Regions from separate parts of the Actinomadura chokoriensis genome, predicted to be linked through region 3. Evidence: predicted binding sites of a transcription regulator. Region 3 holds the regulator's gene; each other region holds the start of a gene.

What was found. Region 3 encodes HrcA, which represses chaperone genes, less so after heat shock. Its sites were predicted from a motif close to TTGGCACTCTCNNNNNGAGAGTGCCAA; they were not measured.
Region 1: a site for HrcA is predicted at 3,352-3,378, ahead of ABFX46_RS24100 (FmdB family zinc ribbon protein). Genes of this name have one in related genera too.
Region 2: a site for HrcA is predicted at 3,256-3,282, ahead of groES (co-chaperone GroES). Genes of this name have one in related genera too.

The regions. Positions count from the first base shown of each region.
Region 1 is NZ_BAAAMW010000011.1:206,683-211,759, forward strand. Features, by position in the region: gene ABFX46_RS24080 (proton-conducting transporter transmembrane domain-containing protein) at 1-1,530, opposite strand, end outside; gene ABFX46_RS24085 (NADH-quinone oxidoreductase subunit B family protein) at 1,527-2,012, opposite strand; gene ABFX46_RS24090 (ArsR/SmtB family transcription factor) at 2,104-2,463, opposite strand; gene ABFX46_RS24095 (hypothetical protein) at 2,599-3,324, opposite strand; gene ABFX46_RS24100 (FmdB family zinc ribbon protein) at 3,467-3,748, shown strand; gene fmdA (formamidase) at 3,782-5,029, shown strand.
Region 2 is NZ_BAAAMW010000012.1:197,854-202,930, forward strand. Features, by position in the region: gene ABFX46_RS25340 (hypothetical protein) at 1-202, opposite strand, end outside; gene ABFX46_RS25345 (sigma-70 family RNA polymerase sigma factor) at 199-894, opposite strand; gene groL (chaperonin GroEL) at 1,113-2,738, opposite strand; gene groES (co-chaperone GroES) at 2,824-3,132, opposite strand; gene ABFX46_RS25360 (THUMP-like domain-containing protein) at 3,368-4,582, shown strand.
Region 3 is NZ_BAAAMW010000013.1:105,733-110,809, forward strand. Features, by position in the region: gene ABFX46_RS26185 (SigE family RNA polymerase sigma factor) at 1-273, shown strand, start outside; gene ABFX46_RS26190 (hypothetical protein) at 270-959, shown strand; gene ABFX46_RS26195 (16S rRNA (uracil(1498)-N(3))-methyltransferase) at 966-1,697, opposite strand; gene dnaJ (molecular chaperone DnaJ) at 1,769-2,905, opposite strand; gene hrcA (heat-inducible transcriptional repressor HrcA) at 2,908-3,921, opposite strand; gene ABFX46_RS26210 (DUF3097 domain-containing protein) at 4,127-4,939, shown strand; gene hemW (radical SAM family heme chaperone HemW) at 4,936-5,077, opposite strand, start outside.

The DNA of each region.
Region 1 (5,077 bases), on a different contig from region 3:
CACGGCCTCGGGCCCCGGGACGGCGACGGCGACCGGCCGGGCGATCGCGGGCAGGACGAGCCCGGGCGAGAGCGCCAGGACGAGGCAGCACGCGGCGGCCATCGCCATCCCGGCGAGCATCGCCGCCGGCGCCTCCCGGGCCCGCTCGGCCGCGGCACTCCGCGCCCGCGCCAGGAACCCGACGCCGAACGCCTTCACGAACGCGGCGATCGCCAGCCCCGCCGACAGGGCCACGGCGGCGACGGCGAGCGGCATGGTGACCGCCGTCGCCGTCCCGCCGGACGGGAGGGCGCGGACGAGGCTCTGCAAGAGCAGCCATTCGCTGACGAACGCGTTGCCGAGCGGGAGCGCCGACGCCATCAGCGCGCCGATCCCGAAGAGCGCCGTGGTGGCCGGCATCCGGGTCCGCAGGCCGCCGAGGGCGTCCAGGTCGCGGGTCCCGGTGGCCTGCAGGACCGATCCCGCCGCGAGGAAGAGCAGCGTCTTGAACCCCGCGTGGTTGACGACGTGCAGCAGGGCCGCGGTCAGCGCCAACGCGGCCAGCGTCCGCGCACCCGACGCCGCGAACAGCCCGGACGCCCCCACGCCGACCAGGACCAGGCCCATGTTCTCGCAGGTCGAATAGGCCAGCAGCCGTTTGAGGTCGGCGGCCACGGCCGCCTGGAGGATGCCGTAGAGGGCCGATCCGCCGCCCGCCGCGAGGACGAGCAGCCACCACCAGGCCGCCCCGCCGCCGAGCAGGTCGAACCCCACCCGGACGATCCCGTACACGCCGAGGTTCACCATCGCCGCGCTCATCAGCGCCGACACGTGGCTCGGCGCCTCCGGATGGGCGCGCGGCAGCCACACGTGCAGCGGGGCGATCCCGGCCTTGGACGCGAAACCGGCGAAGACCGTGAGGAACACGGCGGCGCGCCCCCACTCCGGGAGGCCGTCCGCCGCCGCGCGGAGCCGCTCGAACGACTCGCCGTGCGCGGCCGCCGCGAACCCGGCCAGCCCCGCGAGGATCGCCACCAGGCCGGCGTGCGTCATGACCGCGTACCAGAGGCCCGCCGTCCGGACCTCGTCCCGGCTCCGGTGCTCGGCCACGACCAGCAGCAGCGACGCGAGCGCCATCAACTCCCACGCCAGCAGGAACGTGCTCACGCTCGCCGCCGCCGGGACGAGCAGCATCGACGCCAGGAAGACCGGCGCCATCACCTGCGGGACACGCCCGTCCAGGCCGCCGTGCCGGGTGTAGCCGACCGCGTAGACGGCGGCGCACACCGCCACCGCCCCGGTGACGGCGAGGAAGAGGCCGCCGAGCGGGTCGAGGGCGAGCCGGACGCCCGCGAGCGGCAGCAGGTCCGGCAGCCGGACGCTCCACTCACCGCCGCGCATCGCCGCGACCCCGGCGGCGACGGCCGCCGCTCCTCCGGCCGCCGTCAGCGCCCCGGCCGCCGGACGCCGGACCCGGCGCGGCAGGACGAGCCCGGCGAGGGCCGCGACCAGGTTCAGGGCGAGGGCGGCGGAGAACGCGGCGGACGTCATCGTCCGGACAATCCGCGCAGGGCGGCGACGATCGCCTCGGGTGCGGGCGGGCATCCGGGGATCTCGACGTCCACCGGCACGACGTCCCCGACCGCGCCCGCGACCCCGTACGCCTCGGCGAAGACGCCGCAGTTGCGCGCGCAGTCGCCCAGCGCGACGACGACCTTCGGCGCGGGGACGGCCTCATGGGTGCGCCGGAGCGCCACCTCCATGTTGCGCGTGACCGGCCCCGTCACGAGGAGCGCGTCCGCGTGCCGGGGCGAGGCGACGAGCCGCACGCCGTACCGCTCCACGTCGTACACCGGCCCGAACGCCGAGGCGATCTCGACCTCGCAGCCGTTGCAGGAGCCCGCGTCGACGTGCCGGACCTGGACCGATCCGGCGAGGTCGCGGGCGCGCTCGGGAAGGGCCCGCTCGGGGGGCTCCGGCGCGTCCTCGGCGGCGCGCCCGGTCGTGCGGATCTTGCGGAACAGGTCTCTCACGCGGGTCCTCGGGGTCGGCTACTGACATGCGCAATTGCCAACTTTAGCAACTTATAAGCGCAGAAAAGCCACCCGTGCGGCGAGGGGGCGGTCAGCCGCGCCCGCGCTCCGGCCCGGACGCCGGCCCGGACGCCCGCATCTCGTCCAGGAGCTCGGCCTGCCCGGACAGCACCCCGGTCAGGATCTCCCGCGCCACCGCGAGCAGCTCCGCGACGCGGGGGCTGGTCAGCGAGTAGATGACCGACGCCCCCTCCTTGCGCGACACGACGAGGCCCGCCCGGCGCAGCACGGCGAGCTGCTGCGACAGGTGCGCCGGCTCGATGCCCACCTCCGGCAGCATCTCCGCCACCGCGTGGTCGCGCTCGCTCAGCAGCTCCAGCACGCGGATCCGCGCGGGATGGCCCAGCGTCTTGAAGAACTCCGCCTTCAGCTTGTAGAGCGGCGTGCTCACCGCACCCGCCCGCCCGCCGTCCGTGGCAGCATCGTCCCGGTACTCCCTCGCCGGAGTAGCAACATTAGCAATTGCTAAGGTTAGCAACTCCGGCCCGCGACCGTGCGGCGGCGGCCGGGCGCCGCCGCAGGGCCGTCAGCGGACGTCGATGAAGTCGTCCCAGGACTTCTGCCTGTCGAAGTTGCTCGTGCCGGGGAAATAGGCGCGCCAGACGCCGTCCCGCTTGGCCGTGAACGCCTTCCGGAAGCGGCCGTCCCTCGCCGTCTTGGTGGCTCCCATGTACGTCCAGGACTTGGCGCCCTTGGCGAGGAAGAACACCTCGATCCTCTTGCCCGAGTACGAGGTGTATCCGGTACCCAGGTTGTTCACCCGGAGGAGGCGACCGGAAACGGAGAGCGTGCGCCCCTTGCGGATCGGCTCCGGCGCGGCGTTGTAGCTCTTGATGACCGTGTCGAACTTCTCGTACCAGGACTCTTCGCGGCTGCCGAGCGCCTTGCCCTTCCGGTCGTAGGCGACGACGCGGACGCGCCACTTCCCGAGGTCGGACACGGTGGACGGGCAGCCCACGCCCCAGCCGACCTGCTGGCCCGGCAGGACGCGCTTGTAGACGGGCCAGGTCACACCGTCGGCACCGGTCACGGACGCCCTGGAGTAGGCGACCCCGGGCCCTTCGGTGCCCCACACCCACACGTCCATGGCGCAGGCCTTGGTGTATTCGCCCTTGCCCACGGTGAGGCGCTTCGGCACCTCGATGCGGAACTGCAGCGCGGCGGCGTCCGCGGAAACGGCGCCCGCGACGAGCAGGCCGCCGGCGACCGCCAGCGCCGCGGCGCCGGAGACAAATCTGTAATAGATCGACATATCGTCCTTTTCTAGACCGAGACGATCATGCCACTGGTGTGCGGAGATTTCCAGCGATTTACCGATTCCGCCGTCCCGCCCCGCTCGTTTATCGGCGGCTCTCCGCGGAATGGTCCGCAGCGGAAGCAAAAGGAGGATGCCCGTGGCCACCTACCGGTACCGCTGCGCGGAGTGCGGACCGTTCGACGTCGTCCGGCCGATCGGCACGGCCGGGGACGCGGAGCCCTGCGGGTCCTGCGGCGGGGAGGCGTCCCGCGTCTTCACCCCGCCGCTCGTCGCGCGCACGTCGCGGCCGCTCGCCCGGGCGCTCGGCGCCCAGGAGGCGAGCGCCCACGAGCCCCGCGTGGTCGGCCGTGTTCCCGGCGCCCCGCGCCGGCCCGCACCGCCCGCCGACCCTCGGCACGCGCGGCTTCCCCGTCCCTGACCGGGGCGGACACAGCAGAGACCGGAGGAAGACATGCCCGATGTCGTGTTCAGCGTCGACCAGTCGAAGTCCATGCGCGACCAGCAGGTGCCCGGCCACAACCGGTGGCATCCCGACATTCCGCCGGCGGTGACCGTGCGTCCGGGGGCGGAGATCCGCGTCGAGTCGCGGGAGTGGATGGACGGGCAGGTCGGCAACAACGACTCCGCCAACGACATCCGGGACCTCAACCTCAACGTCAACCACATGCTGAGCGGGCCGATCGCGGTGGAGGGCGCCGAGCCCGGCGACCTGCTCATCGTGGACGTCCTCGACATCGGGCCCGTCCCCCAGCAGACCGGGGACATCGCCGGTCAGGGCTGGGGCTACACCGGCATCTTCGACCGGAACAACGGCGGCGGGTTCCTCACCGACCGGTTCCCCAACGCCTGCAAGGCCATCTGGGACTTCCACGGCCAGATGGCCACGTCCCGGCACATTCCCGGTGTCCGGTTCACCGGCATCACGCACCCCGGGCTGTTCGGCACCGCGCCGTCCGCTGACATGCTGGGCCGCTGGAACGCCCGCGAGCAGGCGCTCATCGACACCGATCCCGGCCGGGTGCCGCCGCTCGCGCTGCCGCCGGAGCCGCAGGACGTCCTCGCGGGGCCGCTCACCGGCGCCGACCTGGAGCGCATCGGACGCGAGGGCGCCCGCACCGTCCCGCCACGCGAGAACGGCGGGAACCAGGACATCAAGAACTTCAGCCGCGGGTCACGGGTGTTCATGCCGGTGTTCGTCCCGGGCGCGCTGCTGTCCACGGGCGACCTGCACTTCAGCCAGGGGGACGGCGAGATCACCTTCTGCGGCGCCATCGAGATGGGCGGCTTCATCGACCTGCACCTCGACCTGATCAAGGGCGGAATGGAGAAGTACGGGGTCACGACGAACCCCGTCTTCATCCCCGGGAACGTCGAACCGCGTTACGACGAGTACATCTCCTTCATCGGCATCTCCGTCGACCATGCCAATGACACCAACCATTACATCGACGCCACCCTCGCCTACCGGAACGCGTGCCTGAACGCCATCGAGTACCTGCAGAAGTTCGGTTACACGGGCGAGCAGGCGTACCTCATCCTGTGCGCGGCGCCGATCGAGGGACGGGTCAGCGGCATCGTGGACGTCCCCAACGCCTGCTGCTCGCTCTACGTGCCGACCGCGATCTTCGACTTCGACGTCCGGCCCGCGGCCGGCGGCCCGCAGCGGGCGGACCGCGGGCAGTGCGCCGTCACGTCCTAGAGGGGCGTTCTTTTTTCGCGGGTGCCCGGGACCGGTTCGGGCCGCCAA
Region 2 (5,077 bases), on a different contig from region 3:
TGCCGCGGACGGCCGACAGGTCGACGGCCGTCGGAGCGACGGCCGACAGGTCGACGGCCGTCGGAGCGGCGGCCGTCGGGGCGACGGGCGGCGGAGCGGCGGACGGCGGGCGGGCCGCCGGGGCCGGAGCATCACCGGAGTGCGAGGGCTCGGCCGGATTCGGGGCGCCCCCGATGCCGGTGAGGGGGCCTCGCTCCGTCAAGCGATCGACTCCTCTCTGGCCATCGCCCGCAGCCGCGCCAGGGCCCGGTGCTGCGCGACCCGCACCGCGCCCGCGGACATGCCGAGCACGTTGCCGGTCTCCTCCGCCGACAGCCCCGCGACGACGCGCAGCAGGACCAGCTCGCGCTGGTGCTCGGGCAGCCGGGTGAGCAGGTCGCGGGCGCGCTGCGCCTCGATGTAGCGGACCACCGTCTCCTCGGGCCCGGGACGGTCGTCGGGGCCGTCCGGCAGGTCCTCGGTGGGGACGGCGGCGCGCACCGCGCTGCGCAGCGCGTCGGCGATCTTGTGCGCGGCGATGCCGAACACGAAGGAGGCGAAGGGGCGGCCCATGTCCCGGTAGCGGGGCAGGGCCGACAGGACGGCGATGCAGACCTCCTGGGCCACGTCGTCGGCGATGTGGTACTGCCCGGAGACGCGGCCGAGCCGGGCCCGGCAGTACCGGACGATCATGGGGCGCACCTCGGCGATGAGGACCTCGATGGCGCCCGGGTCGCCCTGCACGGCGAGCGTCGTCAGCTCCTTGAGGTCGCCGTCGTCGGCCGCGTCCGCCGCGCGCAGCGTCCGCGTTCCGCGGCCGGTGTCGCGGGGCGGTGGAGGGGAATGGCCTCCCGAGGGTTCGGCAGCGCGCGCGGTCATGGTCCCGGCGAAGCATCCCTCGGTCACGCCTTGCATGATGCCCAGCACCGCCGGGCGTGTCTGCCCCGTCGAAGACAACGGAATGGTCACAGTGCTGGAACGAACCTGGGAATACTACACCGCGCGTTCATTTCGCTGCCCGGCGTCACGAAATCTTAAATGGCTCATCTTGCTACAAACAGCCCATTAACCGATAAAAGACGAGACCCCCGTCCGGAACGGACGGGGGTCTGCCGATGCGGCGAGCGGACGGCTCAGTGGCCGTGCCCGTGGCCGTGCCCGTGACCGCCGGCGGCCGGCTCCTCTTCCTCCGGCTTGTCGACGACGAGCGCCTCGGTGGTGAGCAGCATGCCCGCGATCGAGGCGGCGTTGGTGACCGCCGAGCGGGTGACCTTCACCGGGTCGATGACGCCCTGGGCGATCAGGTCGCCGTACTCGCCGGTCGCGGCGTTGTAGCCGTGCCCGGCCTGCAGCGCCTGCACCTTGGAGACGACGACGTAGCCCTCCTGGCCGGCGTTCTCGGAGATCCAGCGCAGCGGCTCGGCCAGCGCGCGGCGGACGGCCTCGGCACCGGTGGCCTCGTCGCCGGACAGCCCGAGCGTGTCGAAGCCCTCCTTGGCGACGTGCACCAGCGCGCTGCCGCCGCCGGAGACGATGCCCTCCTCGATCGCCGCGCGGGTCGCCGAGATGGCGTCCTCCAGGCGGTGCTTCTTCTCCTTCAGCTCCACCTCGGTGGCGGCGCCGACGCGCAGCACGCAGACCCCGCCGGCCAGCTTGGCCAGGCGCTCCTGCAGCTTCTCGCGGTCCCAGTCGGAGTCGGAGTTCTCGATCTCGACCTTGATCTGGTTGACCCGCGCGTTGATCTCGTCCGCGGAGCCCTCACCGTCGACGATGGTGGTGGCGTCCTTGGTGACGGTGATGCGGCGGGCGCGGCCGAGGTCCTCCAGCCCGATGGAGTCGAGCTTCAGGCCGATGGCCTCGCTGACGACCTGGCCGCCGGTGAGGGTGGCCATGTCGCCGAGCATCGCCTTGCGGCGGTCGCCGAAGCCCGGCGCCTTCACCGCGACGGACGTGAACGTCCCGCGGATCTTGTTGGCGACGAGCAGCGCCAGGGCCTCGCCCTCGACGTCCTCGGCCACGACGAGCAGCGGCTTCTTGGTCTGCGCGACCTTCTCGGCCAGCGGCAGGAACTCCTGCACGTTGGAGATCTTGCCGTCCACGATGAGCACGTAGGCGTCGTCCAGGACGGCCTCCATGCGCTCGTGGTCGGTCACCATGTGCGGCGACAGGTAGCCCTTGTCGAACTGGAGGCCCTCGGTGAACTCCAGCTCCAGGCCCATGGTGTGGGCCTCCTCGACGGTGATGACACCGTCCTTGCCGACCTTCTCGAACGCCTCGGCGATCAGCTCGCCGATCTGCGCGTCCTGCGCGGAGATGGTCGCGACGTGCGCGATCTCGCCCTTCTCCACGATCTCGCGGGCCGACTTCAGCAGCTGGTCGGACACGTACTGGGCGGCCGCGTCGATGCCGCGCTTCAGCGCGAGCGGGGACGCGCCGGCCGCCACGTTGCGGGTGCCCTCCCGGACCAGCGCCTGCGCGAGGACGGTCGCCGTGGTGGTGCCGTCGCCCGCGATGTCGTTGGTCTTGGTCGCCACTTCCTTGGCGAGCTGGGCCCCGAGGTTCTCGTACGGGTCCTCCAGCTCCACCTCGCGGGCGATGGTGACGCCGTCGTTGGTGATGGTCGGCGCACCGAACTTCTTGTCGATGACGACGTTGCGGCCGCGCGGGCCGATCGTCACCTTGACGGCGTCCGCGAGAGCGTTGACGCCGCGCTCAAGAGCCCGGCGAGCGTCCTCCTCGAACTCCAGGATCTTCGCCATGCGGATACTCCTCTATTACGCGATCCGCCCCGGCCGCCCCGCCGAAGGCGGCGCCGACCGGGGCGGGTGCATCACGTCTCGGTGATTACTTCTCGATGACCGCGAGCACGTCGCGGGCCGAGAGGACGAGGTACTCCTCGTTGTTGTACTTGACCTCGGTGCCGCCGTACTTGCTGTAGAGCACGACCTCGCCGACCTTGACGTCGACCGGGACGCGCTCGCCCTTGTCGTCGACGCGGCCCGGGCCCACCGCGATGACGGTGCCCTCCTGGGGCTTCTCCTTCGCGGTGTCCGGGATCACCAGGCCCGACGCGGTGGTGGTCTCGGCCTCAAGCGGCTGGACGACGATGCGGTCCTCAAGCGGCTTGAGAACAACCTTGGTGGCGGTCGTCACGATCTGACCTCCCCTTCGATTGGTCCTCGGCCGGCCACGGATGACCGGCCAGCACATGTGACAGAAGAGGCGACCCTGGACCGGCCTGCCGTCGCGGGTGCCAGACCGACCTTCGTCGCTGTGTTGGCACTCTCGCTACGAGAGTGCCAGTCATGGAGACTATTCCGTGCCCGGGAGCCCGTCAACACGGACACGGACGCACCGGGCGGTGTTCACCGACCGCTAACTTCGCTCCATGGACATCGCGTCGTTCCGCGCCCTGCGCACCGCGTCGGGACAGGCACTCCTGGACGAGGTGGCCGCCGCGGACGTGCGCGAGGACGCCCTGCTCGCGACGGCGACCCGGCTGCGCGAACGGCACGATCCCGCGCTCGTCGCGGCGGCGCTCACGGAGGTGCGGCTCCGCGAGCGCGCGCGGCCCAAGTTCGGTCCGGACGCCGCCCGCATGTACTTCACGCAGGCCGGCCTTGAGCAGTCGACCCGGGCGAGTGTGGCGGCGCATCGTGCGCGACGGTTCGCGACCCGGTTGGACGGCGCGCGTGTGCTGGAACTGGGGTGCGGGATAGGAGCCGACCTCATAGCGCGGGGGCGCGCGGGGCTCCCTGGGGAGGGCGTGGAGCTCGACCCGTTGACGGCGGAGGTCGCGCAGGCGAACGCGACCGTTTTCGGGCTGGACGCTCCCATACGCGTTGGGGACGCCACCAAAGCCACCGTGGACGGGTTCGGTGCCGTGTTCGCCGACCCTGGACGTCGTACGGCCCGGGGCAGGGTCTTCGATCCCCGCGCTTATGAACCTCCGCTTGACGTCGTCCTGGATATGGCGCGGAAGGTACCCGCCGCTTGCGTCAAGGTGGCGCCCGGCATACCGCATGAGGCCGTCCCGGACGGCGCGGAGGCCGAGTGGGTGTCGGTGCACGGTGACGTCAAAGAGGCCGCCCTCTGGCTGGGGTCGCTCGCAGGGGACGCGGGACGCCGGGCCACGCTGCTCTCGTCCGACACCGACCCGGAGGTCTGGACGCTGACCCCGCATGGGGCGGACGTCCCCGAAGTACGCGCGTGGGGTCGCTACCTGTACGAGCCTGACGGAGCGGTGATCCGCGCCCATCTGGTGGGCGAGGTGGCGGAACTGGTCGGCGGCGGGCTCGCGGACGAGCACATTGCCTATGTCACGTCCGACCGGCTGTGCCCGACGCCGTTCGCGTCCGCGTACGAGATAGAGGACGTGCTGCCGTTCTCCGTGAAGCGCCTGCGGGCGGAGTTGAAGCGCCGCGAGGTCGGCGTGCTGACCGTCAAGAAGCGCGGTTCGGCCGTCGACGTCGACCGGCTGCGGCGCGACCTCGGCTTCGGCGGGCGGCGGCCGGGCCGGAGCGGTGCGGAGCTGACGCTGGTGGTGACGCGCGTGGGCCGCGACCCGGTCGCCCTCCTCACCCGTCCCGTCCGCACCGCCTGATCCGCCGGGGAACCGCCCGGAACCCGCCCGGAACCCGCCCGGAGCGGGCACCCGCCGGCAACCCTGCCCAAAGATCTTCCGGCCGACCGGCAACACCAAGCCGGGCCGGGCGACGCGCCACGGCGGTGCAAATCATCGGCGTTTTGCGGCATCGCGTTCACCAGGGATTGCGGGCGCCCGGCAAGGGCACGGCGCCGCCCGCAAATCGGCGCGCCGAGATCAACGCACCCGAAAACGCCAAGGCAGGTTCAGCGACCGTGACTTCGGCGCCATGAAATACCCTCCGAAATGGGGCCCGCACCTGGCGTCCGGGGCCGTGTCCCCGCGGCCGCGCACCGGCGGCCGGCGTCCACCGGCGGTTCGGGAACTGCGGATGTTGGACGAGATGTACGGACAGAGCACCACCCCGCCCGCGCCACGCAACACCGTCCATATCCCCATGATCATCACGCTTGTCGCGAAGCGGAGAACTACCCCGCCCCCGGCCATTCACCG
Region 3 (5,077 bases):
CACCGCGCCGTCGTCGAGAAGTACGCCCCGAAGGGCCTGCCGGACGCGCCGAGCGCGGAGGCCGGGGCCATCGGGGAGCTGGAGCGCTCGGCCGTCATCGACGCGCTGTCCCGGCTTCCCGCCCGCCAGCGGGAGGCACTCGTCCTGCGCTACTACGCCGATCTCTCCGAAGCGGAGATCGCCGGCGCGATGGGCATCTCCCGCGGTGCCGTGAAGAGCCATACGGCGCGCGGAATGACCGCGCTACGCAACGTCCTGGAGCAGTTCTCATGACCACCGACCCCCACGACGAGCACGGCGAGATCCTCCGCCGCGCCCTGCACGCGGAGGCGGACTCGGTCAACCCCGCGGGCGACGGCCTGGAGCGCATCCGGGCCCGGATAGCCGACGGCCAGAGCCGCCGGTTCGGTCTCGGACGGTTCTTCGGCCCCGCCCGGTTCGGGTTGGACCGGTTCACCGTCGGCTGGGCGCGGCCCGTCCTCGCCGTGGCCGCCGCCGTGCTGATCGCCGCGCTCGGCGTGACGGCGCCGCAGACCATGAGCCTCATCCAGCAGACCGTCGGGAGCAACGGCCCGTCCGACGCCGGGCAGAACAACACCGACGGCGACCGCGCCCACGCGCAGGGCAACCCGGAGTTCCCCGACCCGTCGTCGCCGGGCGCCAGCGCGTCCGGGTCGCCGTCGCCGTCCTCGACCGCGAGCCCCAGTTCCTCGCCCGGCCTGTCGTCCTGCAGCATCCCGCAGCCGGGCGCCGCCTCGGCCTCGCCCGGCACCACCGCGACCCCGACCCCGGCGACCACGCCGTGCCCGAGCCAGACGCCGACCTCGGCGCCGACCTCCGCGCCGCCCGCGACGCCGACCAGCCCGCCGACGTCGGCGAAGCCCTCCGACACGCCCTCGCAGACGCCGACGAGCGAGTCGGTGAACACGGCCGAGCAGGGCGCCGGAACCGCGCCCTGACGGGCGTTACCAGCGGCCGGTGGCGGCCAGCAGCACGCCGGCCGCCGCCACCCCGGCCGTCGACGTCCGCAGGACGGTCGGGCCGAGCCGGGTCGGACGCCCGCCGGCCGCGGCGAACCGGGCCAGCTCCGCGTCGGTGATCCCGCCCTCGGGGCCGACGACGAGCACGATGTCGCCGTCCGCGGGCGGCTCCACGGCGCTCAGCGGCGCCTCCGCCTCCTCGTGCAGGACCAGTGCGAGGGACGCGGCGCCGAGCCGTGCCGCGACGTCGCCGGTGGACGCCAGGTCGGGCACCTCGGGCAGCCTGCTCCGGCGCGCCTGCTTGGCGGCCTCCCGGGCGGTCGTCCGCCAGCGTCCGAGGGCCTTGTCGCGGCGCTCCGGGCGCCAGCGGGTGACGCAGCGGTCCGCGGCCCACGGGACGATCACGTCCACGCCGACCTCGGTCATGGTCTCGACGGCGAGCTCGCCCCGGTCGCCCTTCGGCAGCGCCTGGACGACCACGAGGCGCGGCGCCGGCGGCGGCTCCCGGTGCCGGGCCCCGACCTCCAGCGTGAGGGACGCGCGGTCGGCGGCCGTGACGACGCACTCGGCCAGCAGCCCCGCGCCGTCGGTCAGGTCGACGCGCTCACCGGGCCGCAGCCGCCGCACCGCCGCCGCGTGCCGGCCCTCGGGCCCGTCCAGGACGACGACGTCGCGCTCCAGCACGTCCGCCTCGGCGAGGAACACCGGCGGGCTCATGGGCGGCCTCCAAGATCCCCATGCTCGTCGTCGCCGCGGCGGCCTTCGCGGTAGGCCGCCGCCACGGCGCTTCAGTGCTGGTTGAAGACGTCCTTGATGCGGGAGAACATGCCGTTGCGCTGCCCGGGGGCGAACTTGCCGGGCGGGCGCTCCTCGCCGCGCAGGGCCGCGAGGCGGCGCAGCAGCTCCTCCTGCTCCTCGTCCAGCCGGTGCGGCGTCTCCACGTTCACGTGGATCATCAGGTCGCCGCGGCCGCTCTCGTTGAGGTGCCGGACGCCCCGGTTGTAGAGCGTGATGACCTGCCCGGACTGCGTGCCCGGCTTGATGTCGACGCTCTCGGCCGCGTCCAGCGTCTCGATCGTGACGCTGGTGCCGAGCGCCGCCGCGGTCATCGGGATCTCGACCGTGCAGTGCAGGTCGTCGCCCTCCCGCTCGAAGATCGGGTGCGGCTTCTCCACGATCTCCAGGAACAGGTCGCCGGGCGGGCCGCCGCCCGGGCCGACCTCGCCCTCGCCGGCGAGCTGGATGTGGATGCCGTTCTCCACCCCGGCCGGGATCTTGACCTTGACGGTCCGCCGGGTGCGGACCCGGCCGTCGCCGGAGCACTCGGTGCACGGGTTGCGGATCACCGACCCGAACCCGCCGCACGCCGGGCACGCGCGCGCCGTCATGACCTGGCCGAGGAACGAGCGCTGCACCTGCTGCACCTCGCCCCGCCCGTGGCACGTCTCGCACGTCTCCGGGTGGGTGCCGGGCGCGCAGCCCGACCCCTCGCAGGCGGCGCAGGCGACCGCGGTGTCGATCGACAGCTCGCGGGTCGTGCCGAACGCGGTCTCGCCGAGGTCGAGCTCGACCCGCAGCGTCGCGTTCCGGCCGCGCCGCGCCCGCGACCGCGGGCCGCGCGAGGTCGCCGTCCCGAAGAAGGCGTCCATGATGTCGCTGAACGGGAACCCGGCGCCGCCGAACCCGCCGGCGCCCGCGCCGCCCCCGGACGCGAACGGGTCCGCGCCGAGGTCGTACATCTCCCGCTTCTTGGGGTCGGAGAGCACCTCGTACGCCTGGGTGATCTCCTTGAACTTCTCCTGGGTCTCCGGATCCGGGTTGACGTCCGGGTGGAGCTCGCGCGCGAGCCGGCGGTAGGCCTTCTTCACCTCGTCGGCGCTGGCGTCGCGCCGGACGCCCAGGGTCGCGTAGTAGTCGTTCGCCACTTTCACGACCCCGCCAGGATCTGTCCCACGTAGCGTGCCACTGCCCGTACCGCTCCCATCGTGCTGGGGTAATCCATGCGTGTAGGCCCGAGCACTCCAAGCCGGGCCAAGGTGAGGTCGCCCACCCCGTAGTCCGCGGCGACGACCGAGGTCGACCTGAGGCCCAGGTCGGGGTTCTCGGTGCCGATCCGCACCGTAACTGTAGAGGAGTCCCCGGTCTCGCCGAGCAGCCGCATGAGGACGACCTGTTCCTCAAGGGCCACCAGCACCTCCCGCAGGCTCTGCGAGAAGTCGACCGCGGCCAGGTTGGCCGCGCCGGCGAAGACGATCTTCTCCTCGTGGTTCTCGACGAGCGTCTCCAGCAGGACCGACAGCACCGACGCCGCGACCGGCCGGTCGTCCGGCCCCACCTTGTCCGGCAGGTCCGCGACGGCGGTCGGGACCTCGCCGAGGCCGAGCCCGTCCAAGCACGTGTTGAGCAACGCCCGCAGGTGCCCGATCGATTCCTCGGAGATGGCGCCGGGCGTCTCGATGACCCGCTGCTCCACCCGGCCCGTGTTGGTGATCAGCACGAGCAGCAGCCGCCCCTCGGCGACCGGGACGAGTTCGACGTGCCGCACCGACGAGCGCGTCAGCGACGGGTACTGCACGACCGCGACCTGCCGGGTGAGCTGCGCGAGCAGCCGCACCGTGCGGCCGACGACGTCGTCGAGGTCGTAGGCGCCGGACAGGAACGTCTCGATCGCGCGCCGCTCGGCGACCGACAGCGGCTTGATCGTCGACAGCCGGTCGACGAACAGCCGGTAGCCCTTGTCGGTCGGGACGCGCCCGGCGCTGGTGTGCGGCTGGGCGATGTAGCCCTGCTCCTCCAGCACCGCCATGTCGTTGCGGATGGTCGCCGGCGACACCCCGAGGTTGTGCCGGTCCGCCAGGGCCTTCGACCCCACCGGCTCGTTGGTGGAGACGAAGTCCTCGACGATGGCGCGCAGGACCGCGAGTTTCCGGTCGTCCAGCACGGCGTCACCTCCCTCGTCCGGCCGGCCTCCCGCCGCTGGCACTCCTTACTCCTGAGTGCCAAGTGTACGGCCCCGGGAGGCTGATCGGCGTGTCCGCGCACTCCCCGTACGGCTGCGTGATCCTATCCATATCCGGCGCGGGCGCCACGCCGGGGGACGAGGGGCGACGCCGTCCGGCCGCCCCGCCGGGTTAATGTGCGGACCCGTGCGCAGTAAGAACTACGGAAACGACGTGCTCGCCGGCGACTGGCGCAGGCCCCGCAAGGGCCAGATCCCCGAGGTCCCGGCCGAACCCGGGCTGGTCGCGGAGGACCCCGACAGCGGCTTCTGCGGCGCCGTGGTCGGCTGCGACAAGTTCGGCGTCACCCTGGAGGACCGGTTCGGCAAGCGCCGCGTCTTCCCGCTCACCAAGGCCGGCTTCCTGATCGACGGCAAGCCGGTCACGCTGGTCAGGCCGGCCGCCGAGCCGGCGGGGCCGGCGCGGTCGGCGTCTGGCTCCATCGCCGTCCGGGGCCTGCGCGCCCAGGTGGCCAAGGAGAGCCGCATCTACGTGGAGGGCCTCCACGACGCCGAGCTGGTCGAGAAGATCTGGGGCCACGACCTGCGCGTGGAGGGCGTCGTCGTGGAGTACCTCGAAGGCGTCGACGACCTGCCCGCCATCGTCGAGGAGTTCGGTCCGGACCCGGACCGCCGCCTCGGCGTCCTCGTCGACCACCTGGTGGAGGGCTCCAAGGAGTCCCGGATCGCCGCCCAGGTGTCGTCGCCGCACGTCCTGGTCACCGGGCACCCGTTCATCGACATCTGGGAGGCGGTCAAACCCGCCGCCGTCGGCATCCGCGCCTGGCCCCGCATCCCGCGCGGCGTCCCCTGGAAGGAGGGCGTCATCGCCGAACTCGGCTGGGGCGACAACACCGGCGCCGCCTGGAAACGGATCCTGAACTCGGTGAACACCTACACCGACCTGGAACCCGCCCTCCTGGGCCGCGTGGAGGAGCTCATCGACTTCGTCACGGCCTAGGTCAGGTCTCGGATCAAGGCGTCGGCCAGGAGACGGCCCTTGAGGGTCAGGACGGCTCGGCCCTCGTCGTAGGGGGCCGGCTCTAGCAGGCCCTCGTCTATGGCTCTGCGGACGGGCTTGTCGTCCAGGAGATCTGTG